4 regions of the Citricoccus sp. GCM10030269 genome follow, and region 1 is predicted to be linked to each of the others. Evidence: riboswitches for the same ligand, from Rfam matches in the RefSeq annotation. Region 1 holds a riboswitch; each other region holds the start of a gene.
What was found. Region 1 has a riboswitch for S-adenosylmethionine ahead of acs (acetate--CoA ligase). Riboswitches for the same ligand answer to the same signal wherever they lie in the genome.

Region 1 (3,700 bases):
CCGTGGCCACCACGATCGCCTTCGCCTCGGCTCTGCACGTGGTGACGGATCTGTCCCTCCCACTCTCCGTGGCCGCCACCGCGCTGGTCCTGCTGGCGTTCCTGTCCGGCGGCGGGATGCGCTCGGTCGGGTTCAGCCAGACGATGAACGTCATCATGATCGGCCTGATGTTCCTGGTCGGCGTCTGGACCGTGGTCAGCAGTCCCGGCTTCGGAGGTGCGGACGGACTCGTGGCCTACGCCGGTGAGCGGCCGGAGATGTTCGACCTGTCCGAGGCCGGACTGTCACTGATCGTGGCTTGGTTCGGCACGTTCATCATCAATGTGCCCCTGGCCCAGGCCGCTTTCCAGATGTCGATGTCCGCCCGGACTCCCGAGGACGGCCAGAAGGGGCTGTACCGGGCGGCGGTCCTCGGCATCCCGCTGATCCTGCTGGGCGTGCTCATCGGAGTCGCCTCAGCACTCGTGGTGCCGGGTGCCGGCCTCCCGTTGGTGGCCATCCCCGAGTACATCGTGGGCGCGGTTCCCCCGTGGGCTGCAGGCCTGTTCTTCGTGGGCCTCTGGGCGTGCGCCCTCGGCTGGGCCGGCCCCTGCCAATTCTCGGGCGCCACCTCCCTGGGCCGAGATCTGGGCTCGGCCCTGAACCCGAGGGCCACCGAACGCCAACTAGTGCGGTACACCCGCGTCGCCCTCGTGGGCCTGACCGTGGTGATGGTGGTTTTCGCCCTGCTGCGCACCGAACAGTCTGCTTGGTGGAACATCATGGCCTGGACCCTGCGCAACGGCGCCACGCTGGCGCCCGTGCTGGCCGCGTTCTTCTGGCCACTGGCCACACGGTCCGCGGCGCTGACCGCAATGCTGGCCGGATTCGGCGTCGGCATGGGGTGGTACGCGCTCTCCGGCTTCCATCCCAGCGAGTTCTTCCTCGGTATCCACCCCGTCTGGGTCGGGATGTGTGCCAACCTCCTCGGCATGGTCGTCGTGACGCTGCTGCAGGCTCGGTGGCGGTGGACTGCTCCCGGCACCAGTCGTCAGCGCGGGGTCACCGCCCTCATCGTGGCCGCGGTGCTCGTGTGCCTGGTGGCCGCGGCCTGGACACTGCTGACCGGTTACGGATTGACCGGTCTGATCATCGGCGCCGCCATGATCGCGGTCTTCACGGCAGCCGTGTACCTGACCGAGGGGACGGACCCGGCACAGACGGCCGACGACGCCGTGATCGCCACCGCAAATCAGCCTCACCATTCGTGACGTCGCGCCGGTTGTCCCGACGGGATGTCTAGACGGGATGTGTCCGGCCATCACCCCCGGCACTGGCGTAGCACTCCTTCACGTGCTTCGCGGAGGCTGCCGGCACGGCCGTAGAGTGAGTGACTGACCATCCCGAGCGGCCGAGAGATCTGGCTCAGTGACGCCGCAGCAACCCGTTCCGGTCCCGTGCCCTTAGTGCCCGTGCTGGAACTTGGTGCTACCGCCAGATTCGATGGAAAGAAGGTTCTGTCTTGTCTGTTGCTCCGAACAACCAGCCACACGTTCAGCCACGCCGCCAGCCGGGCGCCGATACCGAGCGTCTGGCCTTCTGGGAGGCCGCCGCCCACCGGCTCGACTGGCACACCCCGTGGCATACCGCCCACTCGTGGACCGCTCCGGACCCGCAATCGGAGCGAGGCCCCGAGATCCGCTGGTTCGACGGCGGCAGACTCAACGTCGCGGTGAACTGCGTGGACCGTCACGTCGAAGCGGGCCGCGGTGACAAAGTCGCGCTGTACTTCGAGGGCGAACCCGGAGACCGGCGAACCGTCACCTACGCGCAGTTGCAGAAGGAGGTCAGTCAGGCCGCCAACGCTCTCCTTGAATTGGGTATCGGTCAGGGTGACCGTGTGGTGATCTACCTGCCGGTGCTGGTGGAGACCGTGGTCATCACGCTGGCCTGCGCACGCATCGGGGCCGTTCACTCGCTCGTCTTCGGCGGCTTCTCGGCGGAAGCGCTGAAGTTCCGCGTGGAGGACACCGGGGCGAAGCTGTTGGTCACCTCCGAGGGGCAGTATCGCCGGGGCCAGGCCGTTCCGGTCAAGGCCAACGCCGATGAGGCCGTCTCGGGCGAGAACAACATCGAGCACGTGCTGGTGCTCAACCGCACCGGCAACACCGACGGCCTGAACTGGGTCGAGGGCCGGGACATCTGGTGGCACGACCTCGTGGACCGCCGGCCGGAGACCCACACTCCGGAGTACTTCGACGCCGAGACCCCGCTGTTCATTATGTATACCTCCGGCACCACCGGTCGGCCCAAGGGACTGGTGCACACCTCCGGCGGTTACCTCGTGCAGTCCTCCTGGTCCTATGACTTCCTGTTCTCCCACCCGGATCCCGAGGCCCGGGATCAGGACGTGCATTGGTGCACGGCCGATCTGGCGTGGGTCACGGCCCACACCTATGAGATCTATGGGCCGCTCTCCAACGGCGTCACCCAGGTCATCTACGAGGGAGTGCCCAACGCTCCGCACCCGGGCCGCCACTTCGAGATCATCCAGCGCTACGGCGTCTCGAGCTACTACACGGCGCCGACCTTGATCCGCTCACTGATGGGGTGGTTCCCCGAGGGCATTCCCGCGGAGTACGACCTCTCCTCCATCCGGTTGGTGGGAACTGTCGGCGAGGCCGTCAATCCGGAGGCGTGGACGTGGGCCCGGACCCAGATCGGACGTGACCGGTTGCGGGAGCTGGACCGTGCGGCAAAGCGAGCCACAGGGCCCGACGGCGGCGCGCCCGTTCCCCGCGACGGTTCCGTGGGCGTGCCGATGGTGGACACCTGGTGGCAGTCCGAGACGGGGGCCACCGTCCTGTCACCGCATCCCACCGATGAGCGGTTCAAGCCCGGTTGTGCGTCGCGCCCGCTGCCCGGCGTGGACGTCGCGGTGGTGGACGACGCCGGCGACCCCGTGGAGCCCGGAGTCCAGGGCAAGATCGTGGTCACCCACACCGGCCCCGCCATGGCCCGCACCGTGTGGGGCGATCCCGCCCGTTATTACTCGTCCTACTGGAAGCATTTCGCCGATCGCGGCTGGTTCCTCGCCGGCGACGGAGCCAAATACGACGAGGATGGGGACATCTGGATTCTCGGCCGCATCGACGATGTCATCAACATCTCCGGTCACCGGCTGAGCACCATCGAAATCGAGTCGGCACTCGTGTCCCATCCCGGCGTGATCGAGGCCGGCGTGTGCCCGGTTCCCGATGACAAGACCGGTCACGCCGCAGTGGCCTTCGTCGTCGCCCATCAGGACTGGGACGGACTCAGTGATGGATCGGACGAGCTGCGCCGCCACGTCGGACGCGTGATCGGCCCGGTGGCCAAGCCGCGTGAGGTGGTGTTCGTGCCGGATGTGCCCAAGACACGCTCGGGCAAGATCATGCGACGGCTGCTGACGCAGCTCTATGAAGGATCCACGCTGGGCGACACCACCAGTCTGCAGAACGAACCGTGCGTCGGGCAGATCGCCGAGGTCATGCAGGGCCGCCGCGGCTGAGTTCGCTCGGTTCGAGCAATCACTCAGGGCTCGGGAAAGATCTTCCCTATTGGTTCCGTCTTCTCCGCCTGGAAGGCCTCTTCCGCACGGCCGTAGGCCCAGTACGCCGACAGGGACATCTGCTTGCGGTCCACTCCGCGGACGTCGGCCAAATAGCGGCGCAATGCCTTG
Region 2 (3,700 bases), 180 kb from region 1:
CGCAGAGTGACAAGACCACGTCACTCTGGTGGGGGCACGGTCACTTTGCGCCAGAGGGGGCGGAGCCGATGCGGTAGGACCGGGCGGGCGGAATCCCGTTGACCTCCCAATCGCCGATAATCCGGGCTCGGTAGATCAAGGGATTGTGGCTGGCCAGAACGCGGGCATTGCGCCAATGACGGTCCAGCGCTCGGGAGCGGCTCACCGCGGAGGCGCCGCCGACCTCGAATAGCCGGGTGGTCGCGGCCAGCACGTTCTCCGCCACCACCTGTTGGGCCTGGTAGACGCGGACGTACACCGCGTTGACGTCGTCCTCCGGCAGCTGTTCGCCGGCCGCCTCGCGTTCCAACAGACCGCCCAGGGCGGTGACGACGGAGTCGACGGCGGCCCGAGCGGCGAACGCGGCGGAGGAGATCTCCCCGACGATCTGCAGGACTTGGGCGTCATCCCGGGGCAGTTCGGCCGCCCCATGACTGAAGGAACGCCGTCGCCCCTGGACGTACTCACTCACATCTCGCACGGCGGCCTGCGCGATGCCGGCTAGCGTCGCCAAGTGAATGAATTGCCAGGTGGCCTGCCCCGTGGCCACTCGCGTTCCGTCGTCGAGGCCGCCGACGTAGACCTCCTCGGCGGCCACGGGGGTGTTCTCGAAGATCGTGGTCCCGGACGCGGTCAGCTGCTGACCGAAACCGTCCCAGTCGTCCAGCGCCGTGACTCCCGGCGCGTCCGCGGGCACCACGGCGGCGATCTCCTCGCCGTGGGCATCCACGGCGGCCACGATGATCCAGTCGGCGTACAGCGTCCCGGTGGAGTAGTGCTTCCGGCCGTTGAGTCGCCAGGTTCCCTCGACGTCCTGGACGAGGCGGGTGGTCCCCTCACCGATGGCATTGTTCACCTCTGTGATGGCATTCCCGACGACGGCCCCGCCGCCGATGCGGCGCAGCCACCGCTCGCGGAACGCCGGGTCTGGATGCCCGAGAATGTTCTCCTGGTTGACCAGGTGGGCCCGCAGCGCCTGGGTCAGGTTCGAATCGGAGGCTGCCAGCTCGATGATCAGCTCGGCGGATTGGGCGAAGTCGAGTCCGGATCCGCCGTAGTCGACCGGGACCCGCAGCGAAGTGAAACCGGCCTCGGCGAGGCGCCGGACGACGTCGCGATCAATGCTCCGCTCAGCCTCTCGCGTGGCGGCGCTGTCGGCGATGGAGGCGAAGATCGGGGCGAGCCCTTCGCGGAGGTTGGCGAACCGGTCGGCGGTCAGGAATCCGGTGGCGAGGGCGGTCATGGCGAGGCCTTTCCGTCATGGCCCACCGCAAGACTGCGCCGGAGAACGACGGTGTGCACAGCTGTTCAGAGCCGACCGGCCCAGTACACGCGTCCTCGGTGGTGCCGTACTTGCCCCTCGGCGGTCGCCGGGGGCCGAATCATCACCTGGAGCACCCCACTACAGCGAGAGGGTTGCCGTCCGGTCAGCCAGGGCTTCACACCGGAGCTCGTGATTCTTCACAGAACGTTAGGGACGGCTCTGGGCACCGTCCAGCACGGTCGTCATCTTTCGCCGTTTCGCGCGCTCGAATGGACCTCGAGCGCGGATGGCGTCGCCCGGCGCCAGAATGTGACCCGCCATGACGACGCTGTTGCCGAATCCGAGACTCGGCCACGCGCAGGTCAGCCGGCGTACGCGGGTTCGGCCTTCTTGACCCGGCCGATGACCCACATGGTCACCGGAGACAGCACGATTTCGACCACGGACTTGAACACGAAGCCGACCACCACGTAGTTGAGGAAGGTGGGGACGTCCGTGATGCCGATGACGCCGGCGGCGATGGAACAGAACACCAGGGTGTCGAGGAACTCGCCGAGCAGAGTGGAGACCGCGAGCCGGCCGAAGAGCAGGCGCTCCCCGGAGCGGCGCTTGAGCCGGACCATGAGCCAGGAGTTCGCCAGCTGGCCGATGAGGAAGCCGAGCAGGGACCCGAGGACGATCAGCGGCACCGGCGCCAGGGTGCGGACCAGCGCGTCCTGCCCCGCGTACCACTCGGCGCCGGGCAGCGCGATGACGATCCAGTAGCACAACGCGGCGAAGACGGAGAGGGCGAAGGTGGTCACGATCGCCCGCCGGGACGCGCGGAATCCGTAGACTTCGGACACCACGTCACCGACGATGTACGCGAGCGGGAAGAGGAAGAATCCGCCGTCGGTCACGATCGGGCCGAAGGTCACGCCCTTGGTGGCACCGAGATTGGACAGGATGAGCACCACGGCCATGATCGCCGTGAAGACGGCGTATAGGCCGGTGCCGGTGGGGGCGAAGCGGGCGGGGGCAGGGTCAGTCTGGGTCACGTGGGGTCCTTGGGGTGGTGGTTCGCCGCACGCCTTCCCGAGGAGACGGCGCCGGCTGTATTAGCACTCACTGCTGTCCGGACGCGGCGGCTGGCGGTCTCTGCGACCCCGCACGCACCTGCTGCCCCAGGTGGCGTCTCGAACAGACCCTGATTCTTCCATATCCGCCGTCGACGGACCCGAAGACTAGTCGACGATCATGGCCTCCAAATCGGGCTCCCGGTCGATGAAGTCGTACTTCACGGCGAGTTCACCCATCGCCTGGAGCTGTTCCTCGCGGATCTCGCCGCCGAGGTCGTCCAGCTTGAGGCTCGTGGCGACCTCTTCGGGCAGGCTCAGGAACTCCGGAAGCAGCTTCTTGGCGTCATCGGTGTTCTCTTCCGTGGCGGCGAGCGCCTCCGTGATGGCCGCCTGGAACTTCTCCACGGTTTCGGGGTTCTCCTCGGCGAAGGTGCCGGAGGTGAAAGTGACCATGGTGGGCATGCCCTCAATGGAGTCGCGGAACGAGTAGCCGAGGAGCTCATTGTCCGGATTGTCCAGGGCCGTGGTCAGGAACGGTTCCGGGATCCAGATGGCGTCCGTGTTCCCCTGGTCGAGCTGAGCCGGCATGTCCTGGAACGGCATTTCGGCGAACTTGACCGCCGCCGGGTCAGCACCGCCCTGTTCAGCCAGATCCATGAGCGTGAGATCTCCGAGAGTGCGCAGTGCGTTGATGGAGGTCGTCTTTCCGGCCAGGTCACCGTAGTCCTCGATCCCGCTGTCCTTGCGGGTCACCACTCCGGAGGTGTCCTCGCCGTCGTCCGCCGAGTTGCAGTATCCCGCGACGATCCGCATATCCAGGCCCTGATCCGCCGCCGTGAGAACGGACAGTGGATTGCCGACCCCGACGTCCATCTGGCCGTTGGACACCGCGGGCAGCATGGCAGCCCCCGCGTTGGCGAGCGCGATCTCGACATCGAGTCCGTGCTTCTCGAAGATGCCCTCCTCGATGCCGTACTCCACAGCGATGGACGCCGCCAGCGGTACCAGGCCGACGGTGACCTCGGTCAGTTCGCCACCAGACTCGCCTCCCGCTCCCCCGGCCTCGGCAGAGTCCTGGGTGCCGGACGGTGACCCGGAGCCACAGGCGGACAGGGCCAGGCTGGAGACGGCGGCTGTGGACAGCAGCTGCAGCAGCTGACGTTTCATCGTGTTTCCCTCGAAGACTCTCTGGCGACTGAGTGACCATTCAGTGGCGTGGATCACGCCACGGTCGAATGCCTATGACCGTAGCCAACCCGCCCCAGACTGTCTATGATTTTGTTGACAATATTGTTCCAAGTTCCGAGAACTCCGTATTTGAGAGGGCCAGCATGACCGA
Region 3 (3,700 bases), on a different contig from region 1:
GGTGGAGTGGGCGCCGCAGGCGATGACGCCCATCCCCGCGACCCGTTCGGGGTAGGTGGCAGCCCACTCCAGGGCTCGAGCGCCGCCCATGGAGCCACCGATGACGGCCTGCCACCGCTCGATGCCCAGGGCGTCCGCGAGCCGGACCTCGGCGCGCACGGAGTCCCGGATGGTCGTGAACGGGAACCGCGACCCCCAGGGGGTCCCGTCCGGATCCAACGACGACGGCCCGGTCGTCCCGTAGCAGCCACCGAGGATGTTCGGCGCCACCACGAACCAGGTGTCCGTGTCGATCGGGCGGCCCGGACCGACCATGCCTTCCCACCAGCCGTCCTCCGGAATCTCGGAGGACGAGGCCACATGGGTCGAACCCGTGAGGGCATGCAGCAGCAGTACGGCGTTCGACTTCTGAGCGTTGAGCGTGCCCCACGTCTCGTAGGCGATGTCCACGGCGGGCAGGTGACCCCCGGACTCGAAGTCGAAGGCACCGGTCCGCAAGGAGTGCAGGCCGCCGTCGGCCAAACCTGTGCCGGATCGCTGAGGGGTGATGGTAGTCATGCGGATGGCTCCGGCCCTAGGCGCTCACGTCTGCAGCGGCGAAGCCGTTGTCCAGATCGGCGAGGATGTCATCGATGCTCTCGATGCCCACGGACAACCGGATCAGTCCGGGGGTGACGCCGGCGGCACGCTGTTCGTCCTCGGAGAGCTGCGAGTGCGTGGTCGAGGCGGGATGAATGACCAGTGAACGCACATCTCCGATGTTGGCCACGTGGTGGTGCAGACGCAGCGCATCCACGAACCGCGCCCCGGCCTCACGTCCGCCGGCGATCTCGAACGAGACGAAACCGGCGGGACCGTCCGGGAGGTATCGCTTCGCGAGGTCGTGCCAGGGGCTGGACTCCAGGCCCGGATAGATCACGGTCTCGACCAGGGCGTGCCCGTCGAGGTACTCCGCCACGCGCCGCGCGTTGGAGACCTGGCGCTCCATCCGCAGAGACAGTGTCTCCAGACCCAGGTTGATGAGGAAGGCGTTGAAGGGACTGATGGCACTGCCGTAGTCACGCAGCAGCTGCACCCGGGCCTTGAGCACGAACGCCAGATTGGCGCCGAGGATGCCGTTGACGCCGAGGTCACGGGCGAACACGATTCCGTTGTAGCTCTCATCCGGGGTGTTGAATCCGGGGTAGCGCTCCGGCTGTGAGGCGAAGTCGAAGGTGCCCGCGTCCACGATCGCCCCGCCCATGGCCGCCGCGTGGCCGCCGAGGTACTTGGTGGCCGAGTGCACCACGATGTCCGCTCCGTGCTCGATCGGGCGCAGCAGGTACGGCGTGGCCAGGGTGTTGTCCACGATCAGCGGCAGACCGGCGTCGTGGGCCAGGTCGGCGATGGCGCGGACGTCCATCACGTCACCGCGGGGGTTGCCCAGGGTCTCCCCGAAGAGAGCCTTGGTGTTGTCCTGGATGGCATTTTTCCACTCGTCTTGATCGTCCGGATCCTGAACGAAGGTGGTGGTGATGCCGATCTTGGCCAACGTGTGCTTGAACAGGTTCTGAGTGCCGCCGTAGAGGGAGGCCGAGACCACGATGTGGTCTCCGGCACCGGCCAGGTTGAGCACCGAGAAGGTGGTGGCGGCCTGCCCCGAGGCGAGCAGCAGGGCACCAACGCCACCCTCGAGTGCGGCGATCTTGCCCTCGACGGCTTCCTGGGTCGGGTTGCCGATGCGCGAGTAGATGGGACCGAGGTCCTTCAGCGCGAAGCGATCCGCGGCGACGTCGGCGCTTGGGAAGTCGAAGGAGTTCGACTGAATGATCGGCAGCACGGTGGCCCCGAAGGCATTCTCCTCCGGGATCCCCGCGTGGAGTTGACGGGTCTCGAAGCCCCACTCGCTCTGGGGGTCGGCGTCGGGGGTGTTGTCTGGCGTGTTCGGGGTCTCAGTCATCTGACGGCTCCTGTCTATCCAGGGCCACCCACTGGTGCCGACTGACGTGGTGCAGTCCATGCCGGCATGGTGGCCCGCGCTTGCCGGTGCCGGTTGGCACCTGCCTGGTCTTCACCCGGGGCACCCCACCGCGAGCTGGAGGGTTGCCGGCCAGCAAGCCGGGGCTCAATGCTGGCGCTCATGACCTGGGCCCAGTTTGCCAGATCCTCCGCACCGTTTCATCCCCGCCGTCATCGCCGGTCATCCGGCTGTCATTCCGCCCGTCATGTCGAGTGAGGTTAACCTAACCAATTCACCCCGCGAGAAAGTGCGACGATATGCACATGATGCGCCTGGATCACGTCTCGTACGCCGTTGGACCCGATGAAGGGCTCACCGCCACGGTGGCCCGCCTGGCCGATGCCCTGGGCATCGAACGGGTCAAGGGCGGAGTTCACCCCCGTTTCGGGACGCGCAACGCGATTTTCCCGCTGCGCAACCGGCAGTACCTCGAGGTGGTTGAAGTTCTGGACCACCCCTCCTCGGAGAAGGCCCCGTTCGGCCAGGCTGTCCGTGCTCGCTCTGAAATGGGCGGCGGCTGGATGGGCTGGTGCGTCACCGTCGACGACCTCGGACCGTTCGAAGAGCGCCTGGGCCGTCAGTCTGTGCCCGGTAACCGCAAGTTCCCGGATGGCCGCGAACTGACCTGGCGCCAGATCGGCATCAAGGGTCTCATCGCGGACCCCCAGGTGCCCTATCTGCTCCGCTGGGACGACGGCACGGAGGACCTGCATCCCTCGCTGGCCGCCGAGCCGCAGGCGGAATTGTCCTGCATCACCATCGCCGGATCTCGCGAGCGCGTCCGCGACTGGCTGGGGCTGGACGATCCTCAGGAGCGGGTCCAGGACCTCAACGTGGAGTACGAGGCACCCTCCGGCACCCCGGGCATCCTCTCCGTCACCTTCGACACCCCGAAGGGCAACGTCACCATCTGACGTTGGGGTAGTTAAGTGCCGAACAGGCCCAGCTCGGCCAACAGGGGGTAGGCCACGAAGCCGGTCGCGTCCAAGAGGAAATGCGCCACGACCAGTGGCATCACGCGTCGGTACCGCAGATACACCGCGCCGAAGATCAGCCCCATGATCAGATTGCCGATCCCTGGCCCCGCCCCCTGGTAGAGGTGGTAGGTGCCCCGCAGGATCGCACACCCCACCAGCACGGTTACCGGATGACCAGGCACGACGGCGCCGCTGGCCCACGTGCGCAGCTCACCGAATCCCGCCCGCAGCTGCTGCAGGTACCCGAGCCGGTCGAACAGCCAGGCCACCACGATGATCTCTTCCAGCAGACCGTGCCGCAGCGCGGAGAACAGCAGCACCGGGGTGGTCCACCAGTACTCGTTCAGATCGCTGCCGACGATGGCCGTCGTGACTCCGGCGGCACGGCCGGCGGCGTAGACGGCGAGCGTGCCCAGGCCCATCGCCACGAACAGTCCGATCCCCCACGCGAGATCCCGGCCCGGCCGGCGAAAATCCAGTCCGAAGGTGCGGAAGGGATTGCGGCCGCGAATCCATACCAAGTGCATCACGAGCAGCACGGGGACCAGAGCGAAACCAATGTCCAGCACCTGATACGTCAGGTCGAAGTACTGCCGGTCATCGAGGGCGGGATTCAGGGTGGTGGTCTGTCCGGACAGTGGTGCCTGGCTCATCTTGTCCAGGAGGTTGACGACCGCGTACACCGCCGACTTGCCCAAGGACAGCGCCAGCACGATCACGATCT
Region 4 (3,700 bases), on a different contig from region 1:
CTTCGAGGGATTCTCGCCGCTCGTTCCTCAGTGCCTCGCCGAGGACCGTTTCGGCCTTGGTATTCGCATAGACGTCGGCGGTGTCAAAGCTGGTGATGCCGTGTTCGAGGGCAGCCCTCACGCAGGCATGAGCCGTCTCGTTCTCGACCTGTGAGCCGTGGGTGAGCCAATTGCCGTAGATGATCTCGGAGATCTTGAGTCCGCTGTTGCCGAGGTAACGAAATTTCATGGTTTCACCCTAGTCCGGATGGCTTCGGACCGGGCTTGGACTGGGCTTAACAGAGAACGGCCGCTGTTCCCGAGGGAACAGCGGCCGTTCAGAAGTCTGAAGGAATCAGACGAGCTCGATCAGAGCGGGCGGACTGCAGCAGCCTGCATGCCCTTGGGGCCCTGCTGGGCCTCGAACTCGACCTTCTGGTCTTCCTGCAGTTCGCGGAAGCCATTGCCTTCGATGGCGGAGAAGTGAACGAAGATGTCAGCGGAGTTGTCGTCCGGAGAAATAAAGCCGTAGCCCTTTTCTGCGTTGAACCACTTGACGGTACCGGTGGCCATGTTGAGCCTCTTTCTTTGGGGTGTTACCCCGCCAGTGTTCCGACGGGGGCGAAGCGGCGTGTGCGAAACCGCTTCCCAACGCCCCGTCCAATCCGAAGATTGACCGGCCCGAAAGGGTACGGACTTACTGCTACTACTACTTCTGGTTTCTATAGTACGGGACGAAGGAGGGGGTAGAACACCCCTTTCTTCAAATCAGCTCTGACGGGACGTTAATTCGCCCACAGCGCAGCATGGGCGATGAGTGGTCGAGGGTCGCCCAGCTGCCGGCCACTCAGCTCCTCGGCGGCCATTCACGCAGCTTGTCCATCTGCCGACGGTCCCGTTTGGTGGGCCGGCCAGTACCGCGGTCGCGCCGGGGAACCGCGAGGAACTCTCGGGGAACCTGCTCGGGGGAGTGGTCGATGTAGTGGCGAACGGCCTCAGCCGCTCCGACGCGTTTGGTCAGAAGCCCAGTGACTTCCAGGATCCGTTCTCGCCCCGGCTGACGGACTCGAATGGTGTCGCCTGGCTTGACTGCCTGGGCAGCCTTAGCCGGCTGCCCGTTGAGGCGGACGTGCCCGGCACGGCAGGCCGCCGTCGCCGCAGACCGCGTCTTGTACATGCGCACGCCCCACAACCACGAGTCCAGACGGACCTGAGTGGGTGATGGAGCAGCGGGCATGCCGATGAGTTTAGTGGCGGATTACTGATTGCCCTCGGCGGTGCGCAGGTTGCGGAAAGCCGAGCGGTGGAAGACCAGCGGCTCATACTCGGAGGAGTGGTCGTGCACTCCGTGAACCTCCAACAGCACCATCTTGTGGTCACCGGCCGGCAGTTCGGAGTAGACGGTGGTGTCCAGCCACAGGGCCGCCCCGTCCAGGAAGAGCGCGCCGTGGTCGTTGGCGCGGATGTCCAGGCCGGCGAAACGGTCGCCGTCCTTGGACGCCAGCTGACGGCAGACCATGGTGTGGTCCTCACCGAGGATCGAGATGCCGATCCGATCAGCCTGCTTCAGCCGGGGCCACGTGCGGGAGGTGTTCTGGACGGCGAAGGACACCAAGGCCGGTTCGAGTGAGACGCCCACGGTGAAGGACGAGGCCACCAACCCCTCCTTGACGCCGTTGGCAATGCCGGCCAGGGCAGCGACGCCGGAGGGGAAGTGGGAGAAGGCCGTCCGTAGGGTCTGGGTGGACAGATCCTGATCGAGATCGGCAGGGCGGTGGAAGTCGTTGGTTGCCAGTGCGGTCATGTCGGTCCTCCGATCAATAGCGAATCTGACGGGGAGCGCACCTCGGGCTAATCCCCAGGGCACCAGCAGAAACGCGGTACTTGCCCGCCGGGGCATCCGGAGGGCCGAATCCTCACCTGGAGCACCCCACTACTGCGTGAAGAGGGTTGCCGTCCCGCAAGCCAGGGCTGTAACAGCGGGAACTCGTGATTCCGGCCCCAGCGTATCGACGCCGTTCTGTGAGGGTCAAAGACTTCCGCGAACTGTGAACTCCCGTGACATGTTTTTCCTGAGACCAGCTGCCCTGCTGGCCCACCACCTGCCCCACTACGCCACTATTCATACCTACTGGAAACGCAGCGATACGGCGTGGCCGTGGGCGGGAAGTCCCTCGGCCTTCGCCAGCGCGGAGATGGTGGTGTCCAGTTCCTTCAGCGCGGTCTCCTCATAGCGGATGAGCTGCTGCAGGCGCAGGAAGCTGACCGTGCTCAGACCGGAAGAATGGCGGGCCGATCCGCCTGTGGGCAACACGTGGTTGGAGCCGGACGAGTAATCGCCCAGGGGCACGGGGGAGTGGGGGCCCACGAAGATGGCGCCGGCGTTCTTCACCCGACGAGCCGTCTCTAGCGGATGGACGGTGTGGATCTCGAGGTGCTCGGCGGCATAGGCGTCGGCCACGGCCAGTGCCTCGTCCACGGTCTGGACCAGCAGGATCCCGGACTGAGGACCGCCCAGGGCCTGGCGGATCTGCTCCTCGTGGAAGGAGCCGGGAACCTGACGATCGATCTCGGCCACCACGTCCCGGGCCAACTCTGGGGAGGTGGTGATGAGCACTGAGCCGGCCATCGGATCGTGTTCGGCCTGGCTGATCAGGTCCGCGGCCACCCAGCGGGCGTCGGCGGTTCCGTCGGCCAGCACGGCGATCTCGGTCGGGCCCGCTTCGGCGTCGATGCCGATGGTGCCCAGCAGGGCGCGCTTGGCCGCGGCCACGAAGATGTTGCCCGGCCCCGTCACCAGGTCGACGGGGGCGCAGGCCCGGGCGCCGTCGTCGTCGTTCACGCCGTAGGCGAACATGGCCACCGCTTGGGCGCCGCCGGCGGCGTAGACCTCGTCCACGCCGAGGAGCGCACACGCGGCAAGAATCGCCGGGTGCGGCCGTCCGTCGAAGTCTTTCTGCGGCGGGGACGCCACGGCGAGAGAGGCGACGCCGGCTGCTTGGGCCGGAACCACGTTCATCACCACGGAGGAGGGATAGACGGCGCGGCCGCCGGGCACATACAGGCCCACGCGGTGCACGGGCATCCAGCGGTTCTCCACGATGGCGCCCTCGCCCAATTCCACTTCGGAATCCGGGGGCAGCTGTGCGGCGTGGACCTTCCGGGCACGGGAGATGGACTCCTCCAGGGCGGTCCGCACCGAGGGGTCCAGCGACTCGAGTGCTTCAGCGATGGCCTCGGCCGGCACCCGCAACGACGGCGGCCGGATCCCGTCGAACTGTTCGCCGAGGTCCAGCACGGCCCGGACGCCCTCGGTGCGGACGCGGTCCAGGATTGGCATCACCTTCGGGACGGCGCTGGCCACGTCGAGTTCAGCGCGGGGCAGCACGGTGGCAGGGTCGACAATGCGGCCGCGCAGGTCCGTGGTCGAAAGCATGTAGGGGCTCCTGTGTGTTCCGCCGGTGTGTGGTTCAGCGTCCATTCTCCACCCGTTCAGGTTCGACAAAGTCCTGGATGTCAGACTGGAGACATGCCGAAATTGTCCTCGTTCGCAGACCTGTCTGCCTCCGTCGTGCCTCACACGGTGCTGGCCACGACGGCCGAACTGTCGACGGAATCCAGCGCAGTTCCCGAAGACATCTCCGGGAATGTCCCTGACACCGTCCAGGACGGGGCCCGGGGCGCCGTCGACTCGCTGGGGCCGTTCTGGGGCATTGTCTCC

Region 2: another riboswitch for S-adenosylmethionine. It lies ahead of ACFQQD_RS06095 (acyl-CoA dehydrogenase family protein); the one in region 1 lies ahead of acs (acetate--CoA ligase).
Region 3: another riboswitch for S-adenosylmethionine. It lies ahead of ACFQQD_RS11640 (O-acetylhomoserine aminocarboxypropyltransferase/cysteine synthase family protein); the one in region 1 lies ahead of acs (acetate--CoA ligase).
Region 4: another riboswitch for S-adenosylmethionine. It lies ahead of ACFQQD_RS13650 (flavin reductase family protein); the one in region 1 lies ahead of acs (acetate--CoA ligase).

The regions. Positions count from the first base shown of each region.
Region 1 is NZ_JBHTCV010000002.1:468,363-472,062, reverse strand. It holds gene ACFQQD_RS05255 (sodium:solute symporter) at 1-1,250, shown strand, start outside; SAM riboswitch class I at 1,375-1,489, shown strand; gene acs (acetate--CoA ligase) at 1,502-3,529, shown strand; gene ACFQQD_RS05245 (siderophore-interacting protein) at 3,553-3,700, opposite strand, start outside.
Region 2 is NZ_JBHTCV010000002.1:651,664-655,363, reverse strand. It holds gene ACFQQD_RS06095 (acyl-CoA dehydrogenase family protein) at 41-1,282, opposite strand; SAM riboswitch class IV at 1,384-1,498, opposite strand; gene ACFQQD_RS06090 (queuosine precursor transporter) at 1,666-2,340, opposite strand; gene ACFQQD_RS06085 (ABC transporter substrate-binding protein) at 2,527-3,528, opposite strand; gene ACFQQD_RS06080 (VOC family protein) at 3,693-3,700, shown strand, end outside.
Region 3 is NZ_JBHTCV010000005.1:964,487-968,186, forward strand. It holds gene ACFQQD_RS11635 (homoserine O-acetyltransferase) at 1-558, opposite strand, end outside; gene ACFQQD_RS11640 (O-acetylhomoserine aminocarboxypropyltransferase/cysteine synthase family protein) at 575-1,939, opposite strand; SAM riboswitch class IV at 2,011-2,125, opposite strand; gene ACFQQD_RS11645 (VOC family protein) at 2,257-2,913, shown strand; gene ACFQQD_RS11650 (CPBP family intramembrane glutamic endopeptidase) at 2,925-3,700, opposite strand, start outside.
Region 4 is NZ_JBHTCV010000006.1:139,775-143,474, forward strand. It holds gene ACFQQD_RS13635 (aldo/keto reductase family protein) at 1-229, opposite strand, end outside; gene ACFQQD_RS13640 (cold-shock protein) at 349-552, opposite strand; gene ACFQQD_RS13645 (RNA-binding S4 domain-containing protein) at 827-1,216, opposite strand; gene ACFQQD_RS13650 (flavin reductase family protein) at 1,238-1,783, opposite strand; SAM riboswitch class IV at 1,855-1,974, opposite strand; gene hisD (histidinol dehydrogenase) at 2,108-3,415, opposite strand; gene ACFQQD_RS13660 (mechanosensitive ion channel family protein) at 3,509-3,700, shown strand, end outside.